3 regions of the Streptomyces sp. NPDC088733 genome follow, and region 2 is predicted to be linked to each of the others. Evidence: riboswitches for the same ligand, from Rfam matches in the RefSeq annotation. Region 2 holds a riboswitch; each other region holds the start of a gene.
The links. Region 2 has a riboswitch for thiamine pyrophosphate ahead of ACIP64_RS04855 (purine-cytosine permease family protein). Riboswitches for the same ligand answer to the same signal wherever they lie in the genome.
Positions count from the first base shown of each region.

Region 1: another riboswitch for thiamine pyrophosphate. It lies ahead of thiO (glycine oxidase ThiO); the one in region 2 lies ahead of ACIP64_RS04855 (purine-cytosine permease family protein).
Region 3: another riboswitch for thiamine pyrophosphate. It lies ahead of thiC (phosphomethylpyrimidine synthase ThiC); the one in region 2 lies ahead of ACIP64_RS04855 (purine-cytosine permease family protein).

Region 1 covers NZ_JBIVLH010000005.1:102,090-105,290, forward strand. The annotation lists gene thiS (sulfur carrier protein ThiS) at 1-175, opposite strand, end outside; gene thiO (glycine oxidase ThiO) at 181-1,347, opposite strand; TPP riboswitch at 1,343-1,455, opposite strand; gene ACIP64_RS11230 (NAD(P)/FAD-dependent oxidoreductase) at 1,538-2,749, shown strand; gene ACIP64_RS11235 (Rv2175c family DNA-binding protein) at 2,851-3,201, shown strand, end outside.
Region 2 covers NZ_JBIVLH010000002.1:322,879-326,079, reverse strand. The annotation lists gene ACIP64_RS04855 (purine-cytosine permease family protein) at 1-1,292, opposite strand, end outside; TPP riboswitch at 1,284-1,377, opposite strand; gene ACIP64_RS04850 (SDR family oxidoreductase) at 1,625-2,371, opposite strand; gene ACIP64_RS04845 (L-aspartate oxidase) at 2,482-3,201, opposite strand, start outside.
Region 3 covers NZ_JBIVLH010000029.1:58,013-61,213, forward strand. The annotation lists gene ACIP64_RS35590 (hypothetical protein) at 1-124, opposite strand, end outside; gene ACIP64_RS35595 (YibE/F family protein) at 151-1,482, opposite strand; TPP riboswitch at 1,545-1,672, shown strand; gene thiC (phosphomethylpyrimidine synthase ThiC) at 1,664-3,201, shown strand, end outside.

The DNA of each region.
Region 1 (3,201 bases), on a different contig from region 2:
CCTCGACGCGGTCGCCCTCGGACAGCGCGGTTGCGGGCCACTGCCCGCGCGGCACCACGGTCTCGTTGAGCGCGGCGGCGACACCGGAGGGGGCGGTGGTCAGACCGGCGACCAGCCGGTCGAGCGTGAGTCCCGGCGTCACCTCGTGCGGCTCGCCGTTGACGGAGACGGTCATCGCGGTCATGCGTACTGCTCCTGAGGGGTGAATCGGCCGGGGGAGAAGGGACGGGCCACCTCGGGCGGTTCGCCGCCCGTCAGCACCTCCGCCATCACGTCGCCCGTGAGCGGGGTGAGGAGCACGCCGTTGCGGTGGTGGCCGGTGGCGACGAGCAGGCCGTCCAGTGCGGTGCGGCCCAGCATCGGGGCGTTGTCGGGGGAGCCGGGCCGCAGTCCCGCGACCGTCTCCACCAGGGGCAGTTCGGTGAGGCCCGGCACCAGCTCGTGGGCGTCGCGCAGCAGCTCGTACACGCCGCCGGCCGTGACGGTGGTGTCCCAGCCCATCTCCTCGCTGGTGGCGCCGACGACCAGCTCGCCGTTCTCCCGCGGCACGAGGTAGACATGCGCGCCGCGCACCACGGCCCGCACCGTGCGGGAGAGGAAGGGCGCGTACGCCGCCGGCACCCGCAGCCGCAGGACCTGGCCCTTCACCGGGCGCACGGGCGGCAGCAGGTGTTCGGGCAGCCCGCCGAGCAGGCCGCTGCGGCTCCCGGCGGCCAGCACGGTCTGCCCGGCGGCCAGCACCGTTCCGTCGTCGAGCACCACCCCGCGCGCCCGGTCGCCCGTGACGTCCACCCCGGCCACCGCCGCACGGCGGAACACCACCCCGGACAGTTCGCAGGCCCGCAGCAGCGCCGCCACCAGCCGCCGCGGATCGACCTGGTGGTCGCCGTCGACACGCAGCCCGCCGCGCACACCGGGCGCGAGCATCGGCTCCAGGCGACGGCACTCCCGCCCGCTCAGCCACTCCGCGCTCAGTCCCAAGGAGGTCTGGAAGGCGTGCAGTTCGCGCAGCTCCGCCCGGTCGTCGGCGTCCAGGGCGACGGCGAGCGTGCCGCACGCCCGGTAGCCGAGGTCCAGGCCCGTGGTCTCCTCCAGCTCGGCCGCGAACGCCGGATAGCGGCGGATCGCGGCGAGGTTGAGGTCGAGCAGGGCCTGCTCGCCGTACTGCAGCTCGGTGACGGGGGCCAGCATCCCCGCGGCCACCTGGGCGGCGCCGCCGCCCGGCTCGGGATCGGCGACCACCGTGCGCAGTCCGCGCAGGGCCGCCCTCCAGGCGGTGACCAGTCCGATGATCCCGCCGCCGACGACGACCGCGTCGGCCGGGTGGGACGCGTCATGACGTTGCACGGTGTTCCGCTCCTCCCTTCGCCGGCATGACCCGGATCAGGTTCGTACGGTCGGCGGCCGGCCAGCCGCCCTCTCAGCCCGGTGCGCCGGGCTCCCGCGAGTGCTTCGAGCGCCACTTTAGTACGCACTCCTGAGGGCGAGTAGGGCGCCGCTACCGGAGCGCGCGCCACCCGGGGTTACGGTGATCAGCGTGACCAGCAGCAGCGAGCAGCGAGCCGTCGTCGTCGGGGCCGGGATGGCCGGGGTGCAGACCGCCGTGTCCCTGCGCGAGCAGGGGTGGGGCGGCACGATCACGCTGCTCGGCGCGGAGCGGCATCCCCCGTACGACCGGCCGCCGCTGTCCAAGGGGGTCCTCTTCGGCGCCGACGAGGGCCCGGGCGCGCTGCTGGAGGTGGACTTCGGCGGCATCGGCGTCGAGCTGCTGCTCGGCAGGCACGCGAGCGCGCTGCGCCCGGACGAGCGCCAACTGCTCACCGACGCAGGCCCGGTGGAGTACGACACGCTCGTCGTGGCGAGCGGCGCCGAGCCGATCGTGCTGCCCGGCAGCGCGGGGGTGCCCGGCGTGCACATGCTGCGCACCCTGGACGACGCCGCCCGGCTGCGCCCGGTCCTGGAGGCGCGGAAGACGGTCGTCGTGGTCGGCGCGGGCTGGATCGGCGCCGAGTTCGCCACGGCCGCCCGGAACGCCGGCTGCGCCGTGACCGTCGTCGAGGCCGCCGACCGGCCGCTGGCGGGCGTGCTGCCCGAGCGGATCGCCGACCGGATGCGCGGCTGGTACGCGGAGGCGGGCGTCGAACTGCGCACGGGCGCCGCGGTCGCCGCTGTCGAACCCGGCCTCGTCCGGCTCGCCGACGGCGACGAGATCGCCGCCGAGGCCGTCGTCGTCGGCATCGGCGCCCGGCCGGCGACGGACTGGCTCGCCGGCTCCGGGGTCGACCTCGGCCCGGACCGGGCGGTCCTCGTCGACGACCGGCTGCGCACCTCCGTGCCCGGCGTGTACGCCGTCGGGGACTGCGCCTCCTTCCCCTCCGCCCGGTACGGCCGGCGGCTGCTCATCCACCACTGGGACAACGCCGTCCAGGGGCCCCGCACCGCGGCCGCCAACATCCTGGGCGGCGACGAGGCCTACGACCCCGTCCCGTACTTCTGGTCCGAGCAGTTCGGGCGCTTCGTGCAGTACGCGGGCTACCACGGCGCATCCGACGAGATGCTGCTGCGGGGCGACCCGGACGGCCCCGCCTGGTCGGTGCTGTGGCTGCGCGGCGACGTGCTCGTCGCGCTGTTCGCGGTGGGCCGCCCACGCGACCTGGCCCAGGCCCGCAAGCTCATCGCCCGGGAGGCCCGGGTCGACCGGACCCTGCTCGCCGACCCCGCCGTCCAGCTGCGGGCCGCCGTCCTCTGACCGGTTCGGACAGCCGGCCCGGCCTGCCGCCGGGGGCCCCGCATGCCCCTGGTGGACGCCACGAGTACCGCGGTACGGGTCCGGGATGGCACGCTTGTCCTGTGACCGAGATCGACGCAAAGATTGATGCCCTCGTACCCTCCTGGCTGACCGTCCCCGACATCGCCGAGCAGTTCGACGTGGAGGTGACCCGGGTCCGCCAGATGATCAAGGAAGGGCTGCTCATCGCGGTGCGCCGCGGGGAGAACAGGGTGCTCATGGTCCCCGCCGACTTCATCGGCGACGGGAAGATCGTGAAGGGCCTCACCGGCACGCTGAACCTGCTCAAGGACGACGGGTTCAGCGACGAGGAAGCCCTGGAGTGGCTGTTCACCCCGGACGAGAGCCTGCCCGGCACCCCGGTGCAGGCGCTGCGCGAGAACCGCGGGACCGAGGTGAAGCGCCGGGCCCAG
Region 2 (3,201 bases):
GCCACCGGGCCGACGTACAGGCTGGTGTCCATGAACGGAACGGCCGCGGCGAAGGCGGCGGCGAACGCGAGCACGGCCGGCAGCCCGGGCTGCGGACGGCCGGTCTCGGCGGCGAGGTCGATCTCCTCGCCGCCCCGCGCCCGTGCCCGGGCCAGCCAGTCGACGACGACGATCGCCACGAACCCCGGGATCCAGTAGCCCACGAACAGAAGGACGTTCTGGAAGCGGGCCGTGGTGTCGGCGGCGTGCATCCACAGCACCAGGGGGAAGCCGAGGGCGGCGGCCAAGGCGGCCGCCGCCGGGCGCGGTATGCGCACGCCGGCGGTCTGGAGGGCGAGCGATCCGCTGTAGTCGTTCATGGCGTTGCTGCACAGGGCCGCCAACGCCACGGCGAGCAGCCCGAACGCGCCCACCGCCCCGCCTCCCAGCAGATCGGCCACCCCGGCAGCGGTCTGGTCGGTCAGCACCGACGCGCCCCACAGCCCGAGCGCCTGGACGGCCACGAAGGACACCACCAGGCCCGCGGTGGTGAACCAGAACATGCGCGGGCGGGAGGTGGTGCGCGGCAGGTAGCGGCTGAAGTCGCTGGCGTAGGGGGCCCAGGACAGCGCGAGACTCAGCGCGATGGTGCTGGTCAGGACGAACGCGCCGCCCCGGTCGGCGCCGTGGGCGGAGCCCGTGGCCGCGGGGTGGACGCCGTCGAGCAGCCTCCAGGCGATCAGCGCGAACGCGGCGGCGAGCACGAAGGTCATGACGATCTGGAGCCGGTGGATGGCCTCGTAGCCGAGGACGCCGAGAGCGCCCTGGGCGAGCATCATCACCAGGACGCCGAGCCAGAACGGCAGTCCGCACAGCCGGGCCAGCGCGTCGCCGCCGAAGAGCCCGATCAGCGCGTCCCAGGCGACCGAGGACAGCCACTGCAGGATGCCGGGGAGCGCGACGGCCCGGCCGAAGGCGAGCCGAGCCAGCGGCAACTGCCCCGCGCCGGTCCGGCTTCCCCAGGTGCCGAGGTACGCGGTGGGGATCGCGCCGATCACGGTGCCGAGAACGACGGCCGCGAGCGCCGTGGCGAAGTCCAGCCCGAGGGCGATGCCGATGGTGCCGGTGAACACGCCGGTCATGGTGAGGTTGGGAGCGAACCACACGGTGAACAGCCGCCCCGGGCCGCCGTAGCGGTTGGTCTCGGGGACCGGTTGTATGCCGTGCGCCTCGATGCGGAGATCGCCCGCTGCCGCCGGCATACGGCCGTCGAAGACGGTCTGCCGGCCGTCGGAAACATGCGTCAAAGGCATGGAAGACATCCCTCCGCCAGTGCGAACTGGTTCAGGTTCGACGGGTGTGATCTCAGCCCTCGGTGGGGCACCCCGTGTCCGGTACGACGGACAGACTAACCCGATCCCGCTGCTCAGCGCGTCGACAGGAGGGCACGGCATCAGCACGGCCCGCGGGCAACACGGTCAAATGCTGCCAAACGCGGGCTGTATGGATCTTCCTCAAAGGGCGTGGGACGGCTCGGGCCGCACCGCGCAGATGTCGAGCAGGTGCCGCCGGGTCGTGTGCGCCCGGTCGCGCTCCGCATGGCGGTGGCCCCTGCCCCCCGGCGGGCAGGGGCCATCCGCGGGCGTCACTTCTGCAGCGCCAGCCAGTCGGCGAAGCGGGTCGCGCCGAGCTGCGCGCTCCCGAGCGGCACGAGCGAGCTCTCTTCCAGCTCGGACCCCCAGTAGGGGGCGTGCGGGTCCGCGACGACCGTACGGGGGTCGTTCGAGGCGGCGAGCGCGTCCCGGATGAGCTCGTCGAACCGGAAGGCGTCGGGGCCGGCGATCTCCAGCGTTCCGTCGAGGGGGGCGCCGGCCGCGGTGCGGGCGACGGCGAGGGCCACGTCGTCGGAGTGGATGGGCTGGAACTTGACGGGAGCGATGCGCACCGTGTCGCCCTCGGTGGCCGAGTCCGCGATCCCGTTCGTGAACTCGAAGAACTGCGTGGCGTGGACGATGGAGTACGGCAGGCCCGACGCCTTGATCAGCTCCTCCTGGGCCAGCTTGGCGCTGAAGTAGCCGTTCTCCGGGAGCCGGTCCGTGCCGACGATGGAGAGCGCGACGTAGTGGGTGGCACCGGCCTCCGCGGCCGCCTTGAGCAGGTTGGTCGTGCCGGTGCGGAAGAAGTGCATCACGGCCTCGTTCTCGAACGAGGGCGAGTTGGAGACGTCGACGACGACCCGCGCGCCTTGGAGCACCTCGGCGACGCCCTCTCCCGTCAGGGTGTTGACGCCCGTGTTGGGCGAGGCGGCGACGGCCTCGTGCCCGTGGTCGCTGAGGTTGCGGACGACCTTCGAGCCGATGAGCCCGGTTCCGCCGATGACGACGACCTTCATGGGAGCTTCCTCTCGGAGAGTTTCGTGCGTACGGAGAAAATGACCGGGCGGGGACCCCGCCTGTGACAGGCGCCCGGCGGGCTCGCGCGCCAATGCGCGCGAGCCGGGCGTCACTCGGCGAGCTTCCCCTCGGTGGAGACGTCCTCCATCAGGGCGGAGATCTCCTCGGGGACGGGCGGGATGCTCTCGCGGGTGATCCCCGTCGTCGGGGACCAGACGAGGTTCACCTGGAACGCGGGGTCCAGGTCCGGGTAGTCGCTGCGGTTGTGGCAGCCACGGGTCTCGCGGCGTTCGAGCGCCGATTCGAGTGTGGCCCGCGCCGCCAGCGCCGCCGCCTTGAGGTCGAAGGCGTGCGCCAGGTCCTGGAAGCCGGCGATGTCGGGGTGGACGCCGATGTCCGCCATCCGCTTCTCGATCGCGGTGAGTTCCTCCAGCCCGGTCAGCAGCCCCTGTTCGTCGCGGACGACTCCCGCGTGCTCGGTCATGGTGTTGCGGATGGCGCGCTGGAGGGCGCGGACGTTCTCGTGGCCGTCGGCCGCGAGGAGGTCGTCGACCTCTGCCCGGGCGTGCGCCACGGCGGACGCCGACCGCGGCTGCGAGGTCAGCGACTGGGAGTAGGCGGCGGCCGCCTGTCCGGTGAGACGGCCGAAGACCAGCAGCTCGATGAGGCTGTTGCCGCCCAGCCGGTTGGCGCCGTGCAGGCCGCTGGAGGCCTCGCCGATGGCGTACAGGCCGCGGACGTCCGTGCTGTGGTCCTCGGGCCGGACCCAGACACCGCCCATCGAGTAGTGGGCTGTGGGCGCGATCTCGATGGGCTCGCGGGTGATGTC
Region 3 (3,201 bases), on a different contig from region 2:
TGCTCTCCCCCTCGGTCGCCGGATACGCGAGGAAGGCCTCCGCACCCCCGCGGACCTGCACGATCACCTCGCCGACCAGCCCCGGGCCCACGGCCCCGGTCACCCTCCCCTGGAGCCCGACCACCCCGTCCACCCCCGTACTTCAGGAACTCACCGTGCCCGGCGCCGGCGGCGCCCGCCGCCCGTGGGGACAGTGTCCCTCCCGGAGCGGTCCGCCGACACCACCAGCGCGGCCAGCGCGGTCGTCAGCGGCACGGCCACCACCAGCCCGATGCTGCCGACCAGGGTCCGGACGATCTCCTCCGCCACCAACTCGCTGCCCGCCACCGCCAGCACGCCGCGCTGCGCGATGGAGAACAGCAGCAGCAGGGGCAGCGCGGCGCCCGCGTACGCCAGCACAAGGGTGTTGACGACCGAGGCGATGTGGTCGCGCCCGATGCGCATCGCCGCCCGGTACAACTTGTGCCAACTGGCGCCCGGATCGGCGTCCCGGAGCTCCCACACGGCCGAGGTCTGGGTGACCGTCACGTCGTCCAGCACACCGAGCGATCCGATCACGATCCCCGCCAGCAGCAGGCCGTGGATCTCGATGCCCGGGTAGAGGTCGTGGATCAGCCCGGTCTCGTCCGAGGTGTTGCCGCTGAGCACCGCCCAGTCGATGAACACCGAGCCCAGCAGCGCGATCAGCAGCAGCGAGCAGAGCGTGCCGAGGACGGCCACCGAGGTACGGGCGTTGAGGCCGTGGCACATGTAGAGCGCGATCAGCATGATCGCGCTGCCGCCGATGACCGCCACCAGCAGCGGGTCGCTGCCGTGCAGGATCGCCGGGAGGATGAACAGCGTCAGCACCGCGAAGCTGACGATCAGCGCCGCCAGCGCCAGGAACCCGCGCAGCCGCCCGACCACGACCACCGCCGCCGCGAAGAGCCCGGCCAGCAGCCACAGCGGCAGCGCCCGGTCCACATCGGTGACCGAGTACTGCAACTCCTTCGGCGCGCCGGGCGCGTAGGACAGCAGGACCTTCTGCCCCTCGGTGTAGTGCCGGGTCTGGGTCGGCTGCACGATCTCGGTGAAGGTACGGCCGGTGTCCTTGCCCGAGGTGACGCGGATGGTCGCCCGCTCGCAGATCGACGGGGTCTTCGGCGGGGCCGCGCCGGGGCCGCCGGTGTTCGGCTCCGCGTTCACGTCCGCGCACTTGACGTTCTCCACCCGCACCACCCGGCCCGACTGCGTCTGCTGGTCGAACCCGACGCCCGAGCGCTTGTGGGCCGGCACCCCGTTCGGCCAGAGCACCACCAGCCCGACCACCACCGCGGCGACGAACGGGATCAGCACCGCGGCGATCACCTTCCGCAGATGCCGGGAGACCGGCGGCACCGGACCGTGGCCATGGCCGTGACTGTGGCCGTGACTGTGCCCGTGACCGGGGCCGTGGGCGTGGCCGTTGCCGGGGCCGGGGGGCTGCGCATGAGGGGAGTCCACGCGCCGATCATCCCAAGGCCCACTGGTGCGCGCCGGAGAAGACCCGCTAGCGTGGTCGCACCTTTGCACACCGCGGGAGCTCGGAGCACCGGGCTGAGAGGGCGCTGACCGGCCGAGGGCCACCAGCTGCGCCGACCGCTGAACCTGTTACCGGGTAATGCCGGCGTAGGGAGTGGGTCTCATGACCATGCAGGATGCACGCGCGCGCGAAATCGGCTGGCACAAGGGCTACGTGACCGGGTCCCGCCCGGACATCGAGGTACCTGTCCGCCGGGTGCACCTGACCAACGGCCAGGACGTGACGCTGTACGACACGTCCGGCCCGTACACCGACCCGAACGTGACCACCGACGTCCGCCGCGGCCTTTCGCCGCTGCGGGAGAACTGGATCGTCGCCCGCGGCGACACCGAGGAGTACCCCGGCCGCCCCGTCCGCCCCGAGGACGACGGCCTCAAGCACACGTCACCCCGCGGCGGGCTGCGCAACCTGGACGCCGTCTTCCCCGGCCGCCCGCGTCTGCCGCGGCGCGGACGCGGCGGGCAGCCGGTCACCCAGCTCGCGTACGCCCGGCGCGGCGAGATCACCCCGGAGATGGAGTTCGCCGCGATCCGCGAGAACGTCGCCCCCGAGGTCGTCCGCGAGGAGATCGCGGCGGGCCGGGCGGTGCTGCCGGCGAACGTCAACCACCCGGAGATCGAGCCGATGGTCATCGGCAAGCGGTTCCTGGTCAAGGTCAACGCCAACATCGGCAACTCCGCGGTGACCTCCTCCATCGAGGAGGAGGTGGAGAAGATGACCTGGGCGACCCGCTGGGGCGCCGACACGGTCATGGACCTGTCCACCGGCCGCAACATCCACACCACCCGCGAATGGGTGCTCCGCAACTCCCCCGTCCCCATCGGCACCGTTCCCCTCTACCAGGCCCTGGAGAAGGTCGACGGCAAGGCCGAGGAGCTGACCTGGGAGATCTACAAGGACACGGTCGTCGAGCAGGCCGAACAGGGCGTCGACTACATGACCGTCCACGCGGGCGTCCTGCTGCGGTACGTCCCGCTCACCGCCCGCCGCAAGACCGGCATCGTCTCCCGCGGCGGCTCGATCATGGCGGCCTGGTGCCTCGCCCACCACAAGGAGAGCTTCCTCTACGAGCACTTCGAGGAGCTCTGCGAGATCCTCGCCGCCTACGACGTCACCTACTCCCTGGGCGACGGCCTGCGCCCCGGCTCCATCGCGGACGCCAACGACGAGGCGCAGTTCGCGGAGCTGCGCACGCTCGGCGAGCTCAACTCCGTCGCCAAGCGGCACGGCGTGCAGACCATGATCGAGGGGCCGGGGCACGTCCCGATGCACAAGATCAAGGAGAATATCGACCTCCAGCAGGAGATCTGCGAGGAGGCGCCGTTCTACACCCTCGGCCCGCTGACCACCGACATCGCGCCCGCCTACGACCACATCACCTCCGGCATCGGCGCCGCGATGATCGCCTGGTGGGGCACGGCGATGCTCTGCTACGTCACGCCCAAGGAGCACCTGGGCCTGCCCGACCGCGACGACGTCAAGACCGGCGTCATCACGTACAAGATCGCCGCCCACGCGGCCGACCTCGCCAAGGGCCACCCCGGCGCCCAGGACTGGGACGACGCCCTGTCCGACGCCCGCTTCGAGTTCCGCTGGGAGGACCAGTTCAACCTGGCCCTCGACCCGGACACGGCACGGGC